DNA from 2 places in the Collinsella sp. TF10-11AT genome. Region 2 is predicted to be linked to the other one. Evidence: predicted binding sites of a transcription regulator. Region 2 holds the regulator's gene; the other holds the start of a gene.
What was found. The regulator NrdR, encoded in region 2, represses ribonucleotide reductase genes. The targets are predictions, from matches to a motif close to AAACACNATATATNGTGTTT.
Positions count from the first base shown of each region.

Region 1: a site for NrdR is predicted at 5,956-5,975, ahead of nrdD (anaerobic ribonucleoside-triphosphate reductase). Genes of this name have one in related genera too.

Region 1 is NZ_QSQW01000009.1:6,838-16,322, reverse strand. It holds gene DXC99_RS07025 (M48 family metallopeptidase) at 1-727, shown strand, start outside; gene folB (dihydroneopterin aldolase) at 734-1,219, opposite strand; gene DXC99_RS07015 (HD domain-containing protein) at 1,263-1,844, opposite strand; gene folE (GTP cyclohydrolase I FolE) at 1,846-2,403, opposite strand; gene nrdG (anaerobic ribonucleoside-triphosphate reductase activating protein) at 2,470-3,051, opposite strand; gene DXC99_RS07000 (hypothetical protein) at 3,168-3,431, shown strand; gene nrdD (anaerobic ribonucleoside-triphosphate reductase) at 3,478-5,700, opposite strand; gene DXC99_RS06990 (hypothetical protein) at 6,269-6,736, opposite strand; gene DXC99_RS06985 (MFS transporter) at 6,837-8,036, opposite strand; gene buk (butyrate kinase) at 8,111-9,223, opposite strand; gene DXC99_RS06975 (phosphate acyltransferase) at 9,227-9,485, opposite strand, start outside.
Region 2 is NZ_QSQW01000002.1:255,499-264,983, forward strand. It holds gene DXC99_RS02600 (stage V sporulation protein S) at 1-271, shown strand, start outside; gene miaB (tRNA (N6-isopentenyl adenosine(37)-C2)-methylthiotransferase MiaB) at 317-1,687, shown strand; gene miaA (tRNA (adenosine(37)-N6)-dimethylallyltransferase MiaA) at 1,687-2,625, shown strand; gene hflX (GTPase HflX) at 2,625-3,914, shown strand; gene DXC99_RS02620 (heparan-alpha-glucosaminide N-acetyltransferase) at 3,899-4,549, opposite strand; gene lexA (transcriptional repressor LexA) at 4,603-5,247, opposite strand; gene DXC99_RS02630 (LysM peptidoglycan-binding domain-containing protein) at 5,411-5,860, shown strand; gene nrdR (transcriptional regulator NrdR) at 5,912-6,355, shown strand; gene dut (dUTP diphosphatase) at 6,360-6,803, shown strand; gene DXC99_RS02645 (glycosyltransferase) at 7,197-8,498, opposite strand; gene DXC99_RS02650 (NAD(P)/FAD-dependent oxidoreductase) at 8,617-9,485, shown strand, end outside.

The DNA.
Region 1 (9,485 bases), on a different contig from region 2:
CCCTGTCGTCGTTACCAAAAAGCGCGTCAAGAACTTCAACCTACGCGTCACATCGAGCGGCGAGGTCCACGCCAGCGCACCGCTCGGCGCCAGCCGCGAGCGTATCGAAGCGTTTGTTAAGCGCAACAGCGCCTGGATTATCAGCCGACTTGCCCAGCGTGAGCAGCGTCAGGCGACGGCGCGAGAGCCGCTCAGTCCCTCGTCCATCATTGCACTTTGGGGCAAGCCCATTACGGTACAGGATGCACTCGATCACAACTTTGCATCACCCGCATCGCGACCCAAACAGGCCACCTTCGCAAGTTTTATGGGTACCGATGAGCCAAGTGGGCGCACGCAGGCAAAGCAGCGCACAGCCCTTGACGGCCTAACGCCCAAAGAACTCCAGACCCGCATCGACCAACTCTATGCATCCGAGGTCACCGCAGCGCTACGCGACATCGTGCACGCGTACGAAATCGCAATGGGCGTCACCGTTTCCCGCATTTCCGTACGCAGCATGAAAACGCGTTGGGGCTCATGCACGCCCAAATCCGGCGCCATTCGCATCGGGCGCGAGCTCGCCGCCTACCCCGTCGAATGCCTCGACATGGTTGTCGCCCACGAGCTCGTCCACTTGCTCGAGCCAAGCCACAATCAGCGGTTTCACGCCCTGCTCGACACGTACTGCCCCAACAATAGAGCTCTGTCGCAGCGGCTCAAGCAGCCTCCCGTAGAGACGTATTAGAACCGGTTAGCGCACGCGCTCGATCTCGACACCGCAGCTTGCCAGGGGCAGGCCAACAGGAGCCCACGGCTTATCGAGCTTTATGCGCACACCAAGCAGCGAGGGATAACGGCGCAGCAGCATCTGGGCCGTCCCCTCGGCTGCCGCCTCGATGAGTTTAAACGTATGCTCGCGCAGATAGCCATCGACATCGTGGCACACCGAGCCGTAGTCAATCGAGGCGTCCAAGTCATCGTGCTCCCCCGCTGCGCGCAGGTCGGCATAGAGCACCAAGGACACGATGAACTTCTGACCCAGCGCGTTCTCCTCGGGATACACGCCATGGTTGGCAAAAACCTCTAGGCCGTCAATGACAATACGGTCGGCATGGCGCAAGTCGTCATAGCTCACGTGGGGCACCGCCGTTGCGGTGGATATTTCGCCCCTTCCACGGCGGGCGAGCTCGGCGCCTTCAGTCTTGGTTGCACTCTCGGGCAGCTTCTTGTTACTCATCGCGATCGTCTCCTTCGTTTAGAACCCCGACCGCGCAAACTAACTACACGCGAATCGACAGGTTCTTTTTATCATCGCTCCAGTTGCAAGCATTGCGCGCGGGGCATGCAAAGCAGGCGCGCGACGCTTTGTCGGCTGCATAGAGCAGACGCTCAAGCGGTTGGCTGTTCACGCGCAGCTTTCGATGGCCCAAAATGGCCGTCTTAATGGCTGCGGCATCGGCCGGCTCAAACGCCACATCATCGGGCATGCCGCCGAGAATCGCATCAGCGACGCGTTCGCTTGCAACATCATGGGATATACCCGATTCGTACTGTTCATCTTTGCCGATATCGTGAAGAAGTGCCGTGGCGTAGATGACCTCGCGGTCAAATTCGAGCTGTTCCTCGAGATTCTTGATCCACATAATGCGAGCGACATCGAGCAGATGGTCAATACCGTGGCGGCAGAAAATGCGTCCCGATTCCAACTGCGCAATGTTACCCAGGTGCCGCCGGAACAGCCCGTTGGCACAAATGTAATCAATGCGAGGCATAGCACCAAAAGGGGCCAGGCCCGAAGCCATAAAGCCGCGACGCGACGTCCCCTCATCGGTCTTCGATGTAAAGTCGTTGACGACCCTCATGTTAACGGCCCAGCATCCTAAAGAACCGCTCCTCGAGCGCGGGATCGGTCTCAAAGACGCCGCGGCGAGCGAGCGTCACGGTCTTGGTGCCGGGCTTTTGCACGCCGCGCATGGTCATGCACATATGCTCAGCCTCCATGAGCACAATCGCTCCCTGGGGAGCGAGATAATCCATGAGGGCGTCGGCAACCTGCGCACACAGCTGCTCCTGCAGCTGCAGACGACGGGCATAGACCTCAACCGTGCGAGCGAGCTTAGACAGACCCGCCACGCGACCGTTAGGGATATAGCCGATCGCAGCCTTGCCATAAAACGGCAGCAGATGATGCTCGCACAGCGAGTAAAACGTGATGTCGCGCTCGATAACCAAATCGTTCGAAGCGACGGCAAAGGTTTTGGACAGGTGCTCCTCGGCACTCTGCTCCATACCGCCGGCGATCTCGCCATACATACGGGCAACGCGCGCCGGGGTCTCCAGCAGGCCCTCACGAGTTGGGTCCTCGCCTATGCCCTCAAGCAACAGCTTAATGGCGGCCTCGACTTTTTCCTGATCGACCATCTGGGCCTCACTTTTCCGATTTCACGTTCGCGCTATGGTACCACGCCCTTCGGCATCGACCACAAGCTACATAGTATGGGTCGAATAGACCGGATCATCACGCCAAAGTTCAACCGCATCACAAAGCGCAACGCCCTCGCGCTCAGCACGGTCGCGCGTGGCGTTCATATCGATCACGCGCTGGTTACTCGAGCCCCTAAAACGCAATGAGATATCGTACAGATCCTGAACAAACGGGCCGTCCACCAACATATCGAGGCAGGCAAGGATACGGTCCGTGACTTCGGTATGGTGACGACCGCCCGGCATAAGTTCCTCGAGCACGTCGCCAGTAAAACACCAAATGGTCTTTCCTGACCCCGCAGGATAAGCGGCACGAACACGCTCGACAAACTCAACGAGCCCCGCCTGATTCTCAGGTTCCATAGGCTCGCCGCCCAGAATCGTCAGGCCGTCAATAAAGGGATGGTCGAGGCTCTCGATAATCTTGTCCTCGACGGCACGATCGAACAGCTCGCCCGCAGCAAAGTCCCACGCGACAGAGTTAAAGCAGTTCTTGCACCCACGACGGCACCCGCTCACAAACAGAGAAGTACGAACGCCTTCCCCATCAGCAATGTCGAAATACTTAATGTTCGCGTAGTTCATAGGTAACTCTCCCGGGAGGCCGGGACATATCATCCCGTCCTCAAACATTCTCGGCCTTCGGCCTGCGAAACTGCGGGCGGGACGATATGTCCCGGCCTCATGCAAAGGGTAACTCAATGAACGAAGCGAACATCGAGTATAGGGTTCGAGGTCCAATAAATACTCAGCTGCAGCTCAGCCGCCATTGCAAGCAGATCGTCATTGCAGCTCAACTCATTTCCGCTAAGAACTTCGAGGAGCGAGCAGACCGCATGCCGCATCTCAGCTACATCACCTTGGCTGTCCCGCAGCGAGGCCCCGGACCTTTGCTCGATATGAGTTCCGCACGAACAGGAGGCGCCAGTGGCGCCTCCGTCGTGAGCCAGGACTGTCCGAAATAGCGAGTAAAGGTCCGGGGCCTCGCTACGGGGCAGCCTGGGATGGTTATTAGAGATGCAGCACGCGGTCGCGGATCTCCTCGGTTCGGCCCTGGTTCCAGAATTGGGTACCGATGTAGCCGCACGTACGACGAGCGACGTTCATCTTCTCCTGATCGCGGTTGCCGCAATTGGGGCACTCCCACACCAGCTTGCCGTCATCCTCGACAATCTTGATCTCACCGTCGTAGCCGCACACCTGGCAGTAATCGCTCTTGGTGTTGAGCTCGGCGTACATGATGTTGTCGTAGATGTACTGCATCACGCGGATGACAGCCTTGAGGTTGTCCTGCATGTTGGGAACCTCGACGTAGGAGATGGCACCGCCCGGCGAAAGTTGCTGGAACATACCCTCGAACTTGAGCTTGTCGAATGCGTCGATCTCCTCGGACACGTGGACGTGGTAGCTGTTGGTGATGTAGCCCTTGTCCGTCACGCCCGGGATGATGCCAAAACGACGCTGCAGGCACTTGGCGAACTTGTAGGTCGTCGACTCCAACGGCGTACCGTACAGCGAGAAATCGATATCGCTTTCGGCCTTCCACTCCGCGCACTTGTCGTTCATGCGCTGCATGACGGCCATGGCAAACGGCGTGCCTTCCTTCTCGGTGTGGCTGTGGCCCGTCATGTACTTGACGCACTCATACAGGCCGGCATAGCCAAGGCTGATGGTAGAGTATCCGCCCACGAGCAACTTATCGATCGTCTCGCCCTTCTTCAGACGCGCTAGGGCACCATACTGCCAAAGAATCGGCGCGGCATCCGAAAGCGTGCCCATCAGGCGCTCATGACGGCACAGCAGGGCGCGGTGGCACAGCTCGAGGCGCTCGTCGAAGATTTTCCAGAACTTGTCCATGTCCTGATGCGAGCTCAGCGCGACATCGGGCAGGTTGATGGTCACAACACCCTGGTTAAAGCGGCCATAGTACTTAGGTTTGGTCGGGTCATAGTTCAGCGCGTTGGCAACATTGTTAAAGCCGTTGCCCGAGCGGTCGGGCGTCAGGAAACTGCGACAACCCATGCAGGTGTAGCAATCGCCGTTGCCGGCGGTCTCGCCCTTCGACAGCTTGAGCTCGCGCATCTTCTTCTCGGAGATGTAATCGGGCACCATGCGCTTGGCGGTGCACTTGGCAGCCAGCTGGGTCAGGTAGAAGTACGGAGAATTCTCGTGAACGTTATCGTCCTCGAGTACATAGATAAGCTTGGGGAATGCCGGGGTAATCCACACACCGGCTTCGTTCTTAACGCCCTCATAGCGTTGACGAAGCGTCTCCTCCACGATCATGGCAAGGTCGTGCTTCTCCTGGGGCGTACGGGCCTCATTGAGATACATAAAGACCGTCACGAACGGCGCCTGGCCATTGGTGGTCATAAGGGTCACGACCTGATACTGAATCGTCTGGACGCCGCGACGGATCTCATCGCGCAGACGGTCCTCAACGACCTCACGGACCTTTTCGGCAGATGCCGAAACACCGAGCTCCTCGAGCTCGCGGGCAACCTCGCCGCGAATCTTTTGACGGCTCACCTCAACAAACGGGGCAAGATGGGTCAGCGAAATAGACTGGCCGCCGTACTGGGAGGAAGCAACCTGGGCGATAATCTGCGTCGCGATGTTGCAGGCAGTCGAGAAGCTGTGCGGCTTCTCGATCAGCGTGCCCGAGATAACGGTGCCGTTCTGGAGCATGTCCTCCAGGTTCACCAGGTCGCAGTTATGCATGTGCTGGGCAAAGTAGTCAGAATCGTGGAAGTGGATCAGGCCCTCATTGTGGGCATCCACGATCTCCTGGGGCAGCAGCACACGCTGAGTCAGGTCCTTGGAAATCTCGCCGGCCATATAGTCACGCTGGACGGAATTGACGGTCGGGTTCTTGTTAGAGTTCTCCTGCTTGACCTCTTCGTTATTGCACTCGATCAGCGACAGAATCTTGTCGTCGGTCGTGTTCTTCTGGCGCTTCAGGCTCTGAACATAGCGATAGATGATGTAGTGGCGAGCAACCTCGTAGCAGTCGAGACGCATGATCTCGTCCTCGACCAAATCCTGGATCTCCTCGACCGAAACGGTGTGGCCCGCGTTCTCGCATGCCTCGGCGACGTTTTGTGCCGCGTAAACCACCTGGCGGTCGGTTAGACGAGAGCTCTCCTCGACCTCCAAGTTGGCGGCGCGGATGGCATTGACGATCTTATCGATGTCAAAGACAACCTCGGTGCCGCTGCGCTTGATGATCTTCATCCTCTTGCCTCTTTCGCATCGTAGCCTCATTGCGCTTCAGAGCCAAACGATGCCCGGCAGGGCCTGTCCCTGTCTTGCGGCGCCGTCGCGCAATCTGTGTTCTCGATAAACCATAAGCCTCCATGCGGACATTCCCAGAAGCCGATCAAGCGGCTCAAGGACACGTTCAAAAGAGGCAGTTAAGGTCTTCGTTCTCTGTCCGCCATCTATCATACGACAAAGAGGCATCTATATCCTGTATTCTTTTTTTAGGTCAAACACAACATATAGTGTTTCAGCAGGTCAAAGCAATTAGTCATTTTGCAAACGCATTAAAAATGAAGGGCTCTTGGCAGAGTGCTAAAACGTTATCAGCTCGACTACCTGCACGGCAGTTTTGAAACCCCCTCAACCGCGCCGCTGACAAATCCTACCAAAACCAAGCCGCTCACGCCAAAAGAATCCAAAAGATTATGCTTGACCAACATGTTGCGGTCGAATGCCGGCGGACGGAGCGACAGGACTGTAAACGCTCGGAAGACTACAGCCCCGGCGCCCCGTCCGCCGGCATTCGATAGGCGAGGATCTATTACCTCTCTTCGCGAACCATCATGCGGCCGAGAGCCGCTGTAAAGGGATCGAGCAGCACGCCGGCGATAACCACAAAGGCCCATCCCTTTGTGACGAGGCCGGCCCAACGCGCGAAGAACGTACGGCCTTCAATCGTTCCGAATCCTCCTTGGAAGGCAATCTCGCCAAAACCGATCACCATAAAAAGGAGCGTGGCACCGATGACCGTACCGGCGATCTTGTGTGATGCACTCCCCTGCTCAAAACCAAAAAAGTCCAGGCACATACCAACCGTTTTGCCAAACAGCGGGAGTGCGCTCAGAACCTCGGCGATCACCGTGGCCACGATGAGTTGTCCCCAAAAGCCCGTGGGGCCCGTCAGATCCAAGCCAGGCGCCCCTTCAATGATGGGGAGAAACGCGCAGAGCAATAGCGGGTTAAAGAAGCCGTTGAGAATACCGATAACGCGCCTGACAGGTAACTTCATAGCCGTAAGCCTTTCAAAGTCATTGATAGAAAGAGGGCCGCCGGCATATGTCGGCGGCCCCGATAAAACATGATGTGCGGCAAAGCAACTACTCGAGCGGCTACTCCGCCTCGCCGCCGGCCGCCATCTTCTCGGCCTCGGCAAGCTGGGCCGGGGTGAGCTTGCGATACTTAATGGCGCCAAAGACGACACAAGCCGCACAGACGATCATGCCGGCGATGAACTTCTGGTCAATCGTTGCACCAAACGGCGACGTCACGGCCTCAAACACAATGGGAGACAATGCCATGCCAAAGTTGATACCTGCCATGCCAATGGCGAGGTTAAACGCACGTCCCTCGGGGGCAGAGTTGCCGGCGGCAAAATTGCCCTCCAGCGGCACGTAGGTCTCCTTGCCCAGCGCAACGACAAAACCCGCAACGCACAGCACCATAAAGGCGGGCGCAACCAGCGTCAGGCCCAGGCCGACGAGCGTCACGCCCCACGCGATCGGCATAGCCAGGTTCTTAAACTTGGCAAACAGCGGACCGACCAAAAGACCAGCCGCAATACCGGCAACGGTCATAACGGTAGAGGCAAGACCGGCCTCCACGGTACCGCCAAAGCCACGGCCCACGACAAGCAGCGAGACATTGGAGCTAAAGAGCTGGAACGTAAGTACGAACACAAAGCTCATGAGCGTGATAATCGCGACCTCTTTAGGCATATTGGCAAACACGTTGACCTCGCGCTTGGGCTCAAGATGACCCTCAGGAAGGCAAACAGCCTCGATTACGATGAAAATGATCATGATGAAGTACGCCGCATAGCTGTGGAACCACTCGGCAGAACCCAAGATGCCGGAAACCATCGTCCAGATAATGCCGCCCAGTGCAACAAAAGTGGAGTAGATGCCCATGACAAACGAGCGCTGCTTTCCGCCAAAGTAATCCGCGATAAGAGCGTCCGTTGAATTCTGCACGGCACCGAGACCAAGGCCCATGACAGCAGAAGCCGCTAAGACTTGGCCGAGCGAGTCGTGGAACACCAGCACCGAGGCGCCTGCCAGCATCACGATAATGTGACCGACGAGCGTCGTCTTCTTCTTGGACACGCGAGAGGCAAGCTGTGAAGAGACGAGCATGGCGGACAACGCCATCATCAACGGGATGATGCCGATAATCATCTGAACGGCAGCGATGTTCTCGTTGGGAAACGCGGCCGCAACAGAGGCCACGATGGGAACGGGCACGAGCATGCCCATGATGCACATGGCGGCTGCGTAAATGCCCACCAGGTACTTGATCTTGGTTTTATCCATGATCCATCCTTACACTTAAAGAAAAGGGTCGGAGCGGCCAGACATCACCAGCGGCCGCCCCAAACACAGCACTATTAGTCGTTGAATCCGGTGAACACGGGTTCTCCGCTGTACACGAGCGCTTCCTCGACACCATCGAGCACGCGGCAGGCGCCAGACGCCATCGCCTCGAGCTCAAACTCGCCGGGATAAGCCGATACGGGAGCGATCCAAGAGCAGCATTCCTCAATCGAGGCAACGAGCTCCTTGCTGTGGACCATGCCGCCTCCGAGCAAGATGCCGTCGACGTCGCCCTTCAGCACGCAGGCCATCTCGCCAATCCACTTGCAGATTTGGTAAACCATTGCATCCCAAGCGCGTGCTGCAGCCTTATCGCCCGCAGCGGCACGTTCACACACCTCGATGGCATCGGACGTACCCAAAAGGTCAACGAAGCCACCGGTCTTCATGCAATGGGCGCGGGCAACGTCGAGACCATGTTCCGCCGTATACTTCGCGACCTCGATTGCGGGGACCGAGCCACAGCGCGTCGGCGCCATGGGGCCCTCGCCGCCGACGATGTCGTTGCCGTCGACCATCTTGCCCTTAAGGTGAGCGGAAATCGAAATGCCACCGCCGATATGACAAACAATAAAGTTACACTCGTCATATGCGCGACCGAGCTTTGCCGCGTGACGAATGGCGGTCTCTTTAAGATTAAGGGCGTGCAGGTGCACGTTTCGATACACGCCCTTAATGCCCGTCATACGTGCGAGGTCGCACAGCTCATCGGTATCGGGAGGATTCACCACAAAAGAGGGCTTGCCCGTCTTTGAAGCGAACTCATGGGCAATCTGGGGGCCAAGCTGCGCCGGGTGCTGAATGCCGTTCGCACCGATGCGGGCATGCTCGAGCATGACCTCATTGATGGCATACGTGCCGCCGGGCAACGAAAGCAAGCCGCCGCCGCGACCGACAAATGCATCAAAGTCCTCGAGCTTCAGGCCCGCCTCCCCCAGTGCTCCAAGAATCAGATCGCAGCGATACGGCATCTGAGCCGAAACCCCATCGAACTGGGCGAGGTCCTTCGCATCGTGCGCAACGTTCTTGCTGAGCTTGCACTCATCACCCTCAAAAACGCCCACCTTCGTGGAAGTGGAACCCGGGTTGATTACCAGGATGCGCCAGGGAGTCTTTTTATCGGACATATCTTAAGCCTCCTTAAGCGCCTGGGCGCGCACGCAGCTCATCACCACGTTGCCGACGATCTCGTCGACGGGCGCAGAGCGCGAGCAATCGCACACGATCTTCTTGAAGCCCTGAAGCATGGGGCCGTAAGCATTGGCGCCGGTCAGGTTCTGGATGATCTTGACGCCGATATTGCCCACGTTGATATCAGGCCAGATGACCACGTTGGCCTGTCCCGCAACAGCGGACTCACGACGTACCTTCTTGGCCGCAACCTTGGGG
Region 2 (9,485 bases):
CGGCGCCATCGCCGGCATGGTCAAGGATGGTGTACCCGTCAACATCCAGTGTGTCGGCGCCGGTGCCGTCAACCAGGCTATTAAGGCCGTTGCTATCGCGCGCGGTTTTTTGATTCCAACCGGTTTTGATATTTCCTGCGCGCCCGTGTTCTCCGACATCCTCATTAACGGGGAGTCGCGCACGGCCATCCGCCTTTCTATCTACGTTCACCAGATCAATCGAGCTGCTATGGATAACGTCGTCATGGATGATGTTAAGCCTGTGGCATAGCTTCTGCTTGCCTTGTTTCGCTCCCCATCGTTAGGACTTATGCACATGGACCAGCGTTCCGTACGCGATATTCTTGCCGGTAAAACCTACTTTATCCGCACCTTTGGCTGCCAGATGAATCAGCACGACTCCGAGCGTGTGAGCGGTCTGCTTGATTCGTATGGCTGCCTCATGGCGTTCGATCCCGCGCATGCCGATATCGTTGTCTTCATGACGTGCTGCGTGCGCGAGGCCGCCGATACTCGCCTGTACGGTCAGTGCAATTCCTGCAAAAGCCTGCCGCCTTCGCCTTCGGGCAAGCGCGTGGTTGCCGTTGGCGGTTGCATCGCGCAGCGCGATGGCGAGGGCCTGCTCACCAACGTCGATAACGTCAATGTCATCTTTGGCACGCATTCCATTGCACATGTGGCCGAGCTCATTGCCGAGGCGTTCCTTGATGGTAAGCGTCATATCCGCACCAATGAGCATGAGGATACGGACGCCATGAGCATGCCGTGGCATCGCGAGACCCAGTATCACGCCTGGGTGCCCATCATGACAGGCTGCAATAATTTCTGCACCTATTGCATCGTGCCGTACGTACGCGGTCGCGAAAAGAGCCGCCCCTTCGAGGAGATTGTCGACGAGGTGACCGGTCTGGTGCGCCAGGGCGTGCGTGAGATTACGCTGCTGGGCCAAAACGTTAACTCATATGGTCGCGATCTGTTTGGCAAGCCGCGTTTTGCCGATTTGCTGCGTGCCGTGGGCGATACGGGCGTGGAGCGCATCTTCTTTACGTCTTCGCATCCTAAGGACCTGCTGCCCGAGACCATCGACGCCATGGCCGAGACACCTGCCGTAATGCCGCAACTGCACCTGGCCGTCCAGTCAGGTTCGACGCGGATCCTCAAAGAGATGAATCGCCGTTATACACGCGAGGACTATCTGGGCCTGGTCGATCGCATTCGCAACCGCATGCCCGATATCGCGCTCTCGACCGACATTATCGTTGGCTTCCCGGGCGAGACTGAAGAAGACTTTGAGCAGACGCTCTCACTTGCCGAGACGGTCCGCTATGCTCAGGCCTATACCTTCATCTATTCCAAGCGCGCCGGTACCCCGGCCGCCGAGATTGACGATCCTACGCCGCATGAGGTTATTCTCGAGCGTTTCAATCGCCTGGTTAAGGTTATCGAGACCACGGCACACGAGTATAACCAGGGTGAGCTTCATACTGTGGTTCCCGCGCTCATTGAGGGAACGAGTAAAAAGAACGATGCGGTCCTGCTGGGCAAGAGTCCCAAGAATCAGACCGTGCATGCGCCTATCCCCGAGGGTTACAGCATCGATCAGCTTGTTGGCAAGATCGTTGATGTTAACGTTGACGTTGCCAAGACCTGGTATTTGTCCGGTTCCGTTGTGGGCGAGCCGCGCTAATGGTTTCTCCCGGGGCAGGCCTTTCCGCCGTTGCGATCGTCGGTCCGACAGCGGTTGGTAAGAGTGATGTTGCCGACCGTTTGGCAGCTCGTCTTTCGTCCGAAGTGCTGTCGTGCGATGCGATGCAAATCTATCGCGGCATGGACATCGGTACCGCAAAGATGGCGCCCGATGAGTGTACGGCGCCGCTGCGTCTCGTCGACATTGTAGAGCCGGGTGTAGCATATTCTGCTGCGCTTTATCAGGCTGACGCTCGCGCGCATGTTGAACGTCTCCTTGGTTCGGGTTGCCTGCCGGTTTTTTGCGGAGGTACGGGGCTGTATCTCAAGGCTGCCCTTGATGAGATGGACTTTCCCTCGGGTGAACTTGAGGACGATCGCCGTGCGGGCTATCAGGAGCTTGCCGAGCGTATTGGCGAGGAAGAACTGCATGCCCTGCTTGCCGAGCGCGATCCAGAATCGGCTGCTGTTATTCATCCCCATAACGTGCGCCGTGTGATTCGTGCGCTCGAGATGCATGATGATGGTATCTCCTATGCACAACAAAAAAGTCAGTTTAGTGTTCCGCGCGAGCATTATCATGCCCTATGGTTTGGTCTGACGCGTAATCGCGAGGTGCTCTACGAGCGCATTAATCTGCGCGTCGATCTGATGTTTGAGCAGGGTCTTGTCGATGAGGTCCGCGGTCTTATGGCCCAGGGTCTGGGAGATGCCCTGACGTCGATGCAGGCAATTGGCTATAAAGAGATCATTGATGCTTTCAATGGCGTGATGAGCATGGATGAGGCCCGCGAACTCATTAAGATGCGTTCGCGTCGTTATGCCAAGCGTCAGCTTTCGTGGTTTAAGCGCGATGACCGTATCGTGTGGTTTGATATGGATGAATGTACGATCGATGAGGTCGTTGAGGATATCCTGCATCGTATTGAGGCTGCCTAATGGCCCGTTTCCCCCTTGTTCCCACGGCACCCGAGCCCGAGCGTGCCATTTTAGTTGGTGTTGAGTGGCGCGACAATGCATGGCCGCTCGATCGCTCGCTTGATGAGCTGGAGCGTCTTGCTCACACAGCTGGTGCCCGGTGCGTGGCACGCTTGTCGCAGCGTTTGGTAAAGCCGTATCCTAAATCGTTTATCGGTTCCGGTAAGGTTGAAGAGCTGTGCGGCCTGGTGCATCGCATGGATGCCGATGTCGTTATTTTTGACGACGACCTGACCCCCTCGCAGCAATCCTATTTGGAGAAAGCCGTGGGCGAGCCGGTAAAGATTATCGATCGTACAGCACTGATCCTGGATATCTTTGGCCTGCATGCTCAGACGCGTGAGGGACGCCTGCAGGTACAGCTGGCACAGCTTCAATATTTGTTGCCTCGCCTGCGTGGCATGTGGAGCCATCTCGCCAAGGAGCAGACGCGCGGCGGCATCGGCTCACGTTTTGGTCAGGGCGAAAGTCAGCTCGAGGTCGACCGTCGCCTCATTCGTAATAAGATCACTGCGCTTCGTCGTGAGCTCAAGCAGGTTGAACAGCGTCGCGATGTCCAATCCAAGAGTCGCATTGAGTCACCGGCGTTTCGCGTCGCGTTAGCCGGTTATACCAATGCCGGTAAATCGACGTTACTCAATCGTCTGACCGGCTCTACGGTACTTTCGCAGGACAAGCTGTTTGCTACGCTCGACCCGACGACGCGTTCGTATCGTCTGCCCGGCGGTCGCGGCATGACGATTACCGATACCGTCGGCTTTATTCAAAAGCTGCCCCATGGTCTGGTCGATGCCTTTAAATCGACGCTGTCCGAGGTTTTGGGTGCCGATCTAATTCTCAAAGTCGTAGATGCGTCTGACGAGGACTATGAGCGGCAGCTGGAGGCTGTCGACCGCGTGCTTGATGAGATCGGCGCCGGAGAGCGTTTAACGCTGACCGTATTCAATAAAATCGATCTTCTCGATAGCGTCGATCGATTGAGTTTCCGTCGTCGCTATCCGGAGGCCGTTCTGTTCTCGGCCCAAACGGGCGAGGGCCTCGACGATCTCGTCGACCGGATTGCTCGCGAGGCAGCTGCCACCGATGTGTTGCTCTCCGCTGATATCCCGTATCGTGAGGGCGCTCTCATCACGCTGGTGCATGAGCAGGGAACCCTTCTGCATGAGGAATATCTCGAGGACGGCGTTCGCATTGTGGCGAAGTTGCCGGCTCGTATTGCACCGCGGCTCGAGCGTTATCGCACCGAGTAGACGAGCTCCAAAATGCCCAGAATGATGGGCTGATGCAGCAGATAAAAGGGGAGAGCGTGACGTCCAAGGCTGGCGAGCGCCGGCAGGGGGTTGGCGTAGGCCCAGCTAGGGACGGTCTTATCGATTCCCTGCGCTATGTGTGCGGCGAAGTATCCTGCAAGATACATAAAGATAAACGGGATGATGGGGTAGTAATCACCTGAGATAAACCCAGGGCTCGGAAATCCCAGCCACGCTAGGTAGGGGACAGGGTAGATCGTTTTGGGGATGCTCCAGGTGATTGCGAACAACATAAGGCATAGGGGCATGCCCCATCTCGCCGCTATCTTCTTAAGGACGGGATCGGTCAACGCTACGATGCCGGTGCATGCGGCCATGCAGTAGATGATGCCAAAATTAACCGAATCGTCGACTGAGACAAGTGTTGTTGCCAACCAGACAACGAGTGCTGCTAAGGCGTATTTGGCGGCACGTTTGATATTGTTGCGCGAAAGGGTGCACATCCAACCGGCGATAAACAAAAATACCCAGCTGATGCTGGCGCGCCAGATGTCTTGAAAGACTGACTGGGTAAACCAGGGTATATCCCAGCCGTACAGGTAGGCGAGATCATAGCAAGCGTGAAAACCTGCCATAGAAATCATCGTAAACCCGCGGACGGTATCAAATATGGTTATGCGTTTTTGCATTACGAGAACCGGCGCATCAAGCCGACGACTTTGCCCAGGATAACGGGATTCGTTGCATAAATAGGTTCCATGGTGTCGTTCTCGGGCTGCAAGCGCACACGCCCCTGCTCCTTGTAGAACGTCTTGACGGTCGCCGAACCATCAATCATGGCCACGACAATTTCGCCGTTCATGGCACTCTTTTGTTCACGGACGATGATGTAATCGCCATTGAAGATGCCGACATTGATCATTGAGCTCCCATGCACCTCAAGGATAAAGGAACCCTGATCAGTGGCGATTTCGGTCGGGATAGTAAACGTGTCTTCGATATTCTGCTCGGCCAGAATGGGAATCCCAGCCGCGACGCGACCAACGAGCGGTAGCGAGACCGTTCCGCGAGGTGCGGTGGGCTCGTCAGATTTAGAAATTGAGACAGAGGAACCATCCTCGTTAAAGAGTTCCAGGGCGCGCGGTTTGGTGGCATCGCGCTTGAGTAGCCCGCGCGCCTCCAGGGCAGAGAGATGGGCGTGCACGGTGCTGGGGGAGGAAAGGCCCACGGCAGAAGCCATCTCGCGCACGCTGGGCGGATAACCCTTCTCCTGCTGATATTCCTTGATGAAGTCGTAAATTTGCTGCTGACGCTTGGTAATTTTGCGAGCCATCAGGGCATCCTCTCTACCCATGTCAAACAAATGTTCGAATTTTGCTTGACAGGAACAACTGTTCGAAGATAATAATAACCGAACATTCGTTCTCGCGCTAGACATTTTTGTCCGCGCGGCTTGATAAAACTGTTCTCCGCAAAACACGCGAGAGGAGAACATGATGAACGTAACGAATATGGTCCAGGGAAACCTCGCCCTTAAGCTCGAGACGCCTGCAGAACCCACTTTTACGGTTGTTCAGGGTGGCCGCTCCGGCTTTCAGCCTTTGACCGTAAAGCCTGCGCGCAATCAGCAGGCTGTAGTCGCGCCGGCCCGCGTTGCCCCGAAGGTTCCGACGATTGTCGCCGTCGCCGTTGCGCTTACGCTCTTCTTTGTCCTCGCTATGTCGGTCTTTAGCGCTCGTCACGCCGCGTATGCCGAGTCCGTTTCCAACATTACCTACGAGACCATTCGCGTTCAGCCTGGCGATTCTCTTTGGTCGCTTGCCGAGGAATATCCAATCGAAGGCCTTTCCACGCAAGAGACTTCCGACATGATCCGTAGCGTCAATCATCTGGAGCATGGTTCGCTCGCCGCCGGTGCGCATCTTAAGGTTCCTGATCGTTCGTAATCATTATCGCGCTGCGCATGGTACCCTTGTTATCGTTTAAGAGGAGGTACCATGCGCTGTCCCAAATGCGGCAAGGCACATACCCGCGTCGTTGATTCCCGTATGCAGGAGTCAAATAACACCATTAAGCGTCGCCGCGAATGTTGCTCGTGTAACTACCGCTTTACAACGTTCGAGCGATGCGAGGACCCTATCGAGGTCATTAAGTCAGACGGAACCAAGCAGCGGTTCGATCGCAATAAGCTGCTCGTCGGCTTGATGCGAGCCACCATCAAGCGCGATATCGACACTAAGAAGCTCAATGAGATTATCGATGACATCGAGGTCGAGCTGCGCTCTCGCACGCTGACGGCCGTCACGTCCCATGAGTTGGGTGACATGGTGCTCAAGCGCTTGGCCAAGATCGACAAGGTTGCGTACATCCGCTTTGCCTCGGTCTACCGCGATTTCAAAGACGTCGATGAGTTTCTGCAAGAGCTCGACAAGCTAAGGTGATTCCATGTCCAACATTACCGTCAACATAAAGCGTCTCGATCCCACCGTCGAGCTTCCCAAATACGCCCATCCCACTGATGCCGGCTTGGATTTGCGCTCCAACGAGGACTGCGTCCTGAAGCCCTTCGAACGCCGTCTGGTCTCTACGGGGCTGGCCATCGCCCTGCCCGATGGCTACGCCGGCTTCGTCCAGCCCCGCAGCGGCTTGGCCATCAAGCAGGGCCTGTCTATAGTCAATACGCCGGGCCTCATCGACGCCCACTACCGAGGAGAACTCAAGGTTATCCTCATCAATCTGAATCCCTCCATTAACATTCAAATCAATAAAGGCGACCGCATAGCCCAACTCGTCATCCAAGAAGTCCCCACGGTCAACCTTATAGAAGTAGAAGAACTAGACGAAACCGACCGAGGCAAAGGAGGCTTCGGCTCCAGCGGCATCGCCTAGGGCGCTCGTATCCCTCCCGCCCGGGGCTTACCTATATCATTCCATGCTCAAACATTCTCGCGTCGCTTCGCTCGCTGCGAAACTGCGCGTGGAACGATATGTGTGAGAGGCAGGCGGGCGGTTACTCGCTTGAAACAATATTTACTTTTCTAGTAAGTCGATGCGATAAAGGGACGCCTCCTTTGTCGCATCGACTTACTGTATTTATATTTTCTGGTTCCCCTTTGCAGATTCTACTGGAGGGGAATCTGGTATAGCTGCTAGTACGTAAACGCAGCTTACCTGCGGGAGGCCCCTATATATCGTCCCACGCGCAGTTTCGCAGCGAAGCGAGAATGTTTGAGCATGGGATGATATATAGGGGCCTCCCGCAGGTAAGCGGACATTAAGACGCTACCTGATATGCGCAGGTTTTTCGCCCCAGTAGAAGCGGCAGAAGGCTCGTTTGCGCTTTTGGGGTTTGCCTACGAGCTCCATGGCGGCGATGGCTATGTCTTCGGCTGCGTGGGGGCGGCGTAGTACTTCGCCGTTGATGAGTAGGGCTTTGAGTGATTCGGGATGATCGTGCAAGTGACGTAGGGTAACGATGAGCTCTCGTGCGGTGGTGACATGCATGCTGGCGCCCATGCCGGTGAGCATGGTGGTGTTGGCCTTTTCCTGGCCATAGGACTTGCCCAGCAGGATCATCGGCAGGTGTGCGCACAGGCATTCGGTGACGGTGAGTCCGCCCGATTTGAGAATTGCCAGGTCGCAGCCGTGCATAAGCGCTGCCATATCATCGACATAGTCCAGAACCGTGACGTTTTCGAGCTTCATGGCGTCGAAGAGCGTTTTGAGGCGGGTGGCATATTCGGTGTCTTTGCCCGGCAAAAAGACAAAGTGCATGTCTTCGAAGCTGCGTAGGAAGGGGAGGGTGCGGTCCATCTCCGCGCGAAAGCGAACGTACGGTTGAGGCAAGCTGGCACCGGCCATTACCAGCACGACGGTCTTGTCGGTGGGGAGGTTGAACTTAGCTAGCTCTTCCTCGCGATCGTAATCCGTGTCGAATCCGGCGCGAATAGGAATGCCGGTAATGCGAATCTTTGTCTCGAGCACCTTGCGCGGACGCAGCGTTTCGGCCATAAATTCGTTGGCAACACAGAATAAATCGGTGTCCTTGTGGGGCCACCATCCCTCGACTTCGTAGTCGGTCGGTACGCAGATGACCGGATAATCGATACCCGTAATTACGCGGGCGCCCACGGCAACATTGGCTGCTGTGATGTGCGTTGCGACCACGGCTATGGGCCTGCGGCTACGAATATAATCGTTGAAGGCGGGGAACATAATTCTCGACCATGCCGTGCCACCACCCCAGAGCAGATGTCCCGTAAGCGTATATCGCCAGGTCAGGTCGTAAATGGGGCGCGTGGCTCCCGTAAAAGAAGCCGCGGTCTTATTGCCGTCGAATTTAATACGTCCAAAATCAAGGATATCGAGCACTTCAATCTCAACATCCTCGGGGATACCATTGGTGCCGCGGATGAGGTCGAATGCCTGCGCAATCGCATTTGCGGCGGCCTTGTGGCCCGAGCCAACCGAGGCGTGCACGATGGTCACGAGAGGTTTTTGCTGATCCAGGAGCGTGGTTTGCTCCGATTGGGGAGTGCTAAGCGTGAGCAGGGGAGCGTCGTCGCTCGTCTGCGTCTGATCCATCGATAACTCCCCTTCGACGTTGTAACACGGATTTATCATTGTAGTGCATGAGTGTCACGTTCACGTAAATTTGGGTATGAGCGCAAAGAACGACAACGTTTCGACGAGAGGACTCTTCATGATTACCGATCAGACAATCGATGTTGCGATTATCGGCGGCGGTCCCGCGGGTTATGCTGCCGCCATTTATGCGGCGCGCGCCAATCTTACGACAACCGTTCTTGAGCAGGGCATGTCCGGCGGACAGATTGCCACGAGCAACGAGATTGAGAATTATCCTGGCATTCCGCTGCTGAGCGGTGCCGAACTTGGTGAGCGGTTTCAACAGCATGCTGAAGGCCTGGGGGCTCAGGTTGAATGGAGTATGGTAACAGGCGTCGACTACGATGCCGATGCGGCTCAATTTACCATCCATCATGATATGGGTGACACAACGGCCAAGAGCGTCATTGCGTGCATGGGCGCCACACCGCGTCCTGCGGGTTTTGTTGGCGAGGACACGTATCGCGGTCGTGGCGTTTCGTATTGCGCAACATGTGACGGTATGTTCTTCCGCGGCAAGCAGGTCTTTGTTATCGGAGGCGGCAATTCAGCATGCGAGGAGGCGCTGTTCCTTTCCGACATTGCCAGCAGCGTGACCATCGTGCTGCGTCGCGATCAGTTCCGTGCACCCGAGGGCGTTGTGAATAAGGTGCTTGCAAAGGACAACATTTCAGTTAGGTACCAAACTAGTATTGTTAAGCTTTCTGGTGAAGCGATGCCCACAACCATTACGTTCAAGGACAATGCGACTGGTGAAATGCACACTGAGTCCTTTGAACCTGGCTCATTTGGCATCTTTGTCTTTACGGGGACGCAGCCGCATACCGAGCTGGTTGAGCATCTCGTCGATCTGGCTCCCGACGGCGGCATTGTCACCGACGATTCGATGGCTACCCGTACGCCCGGCTTATTCGCAGCCGGCGATATCCGTTCCAAGCGTTTACG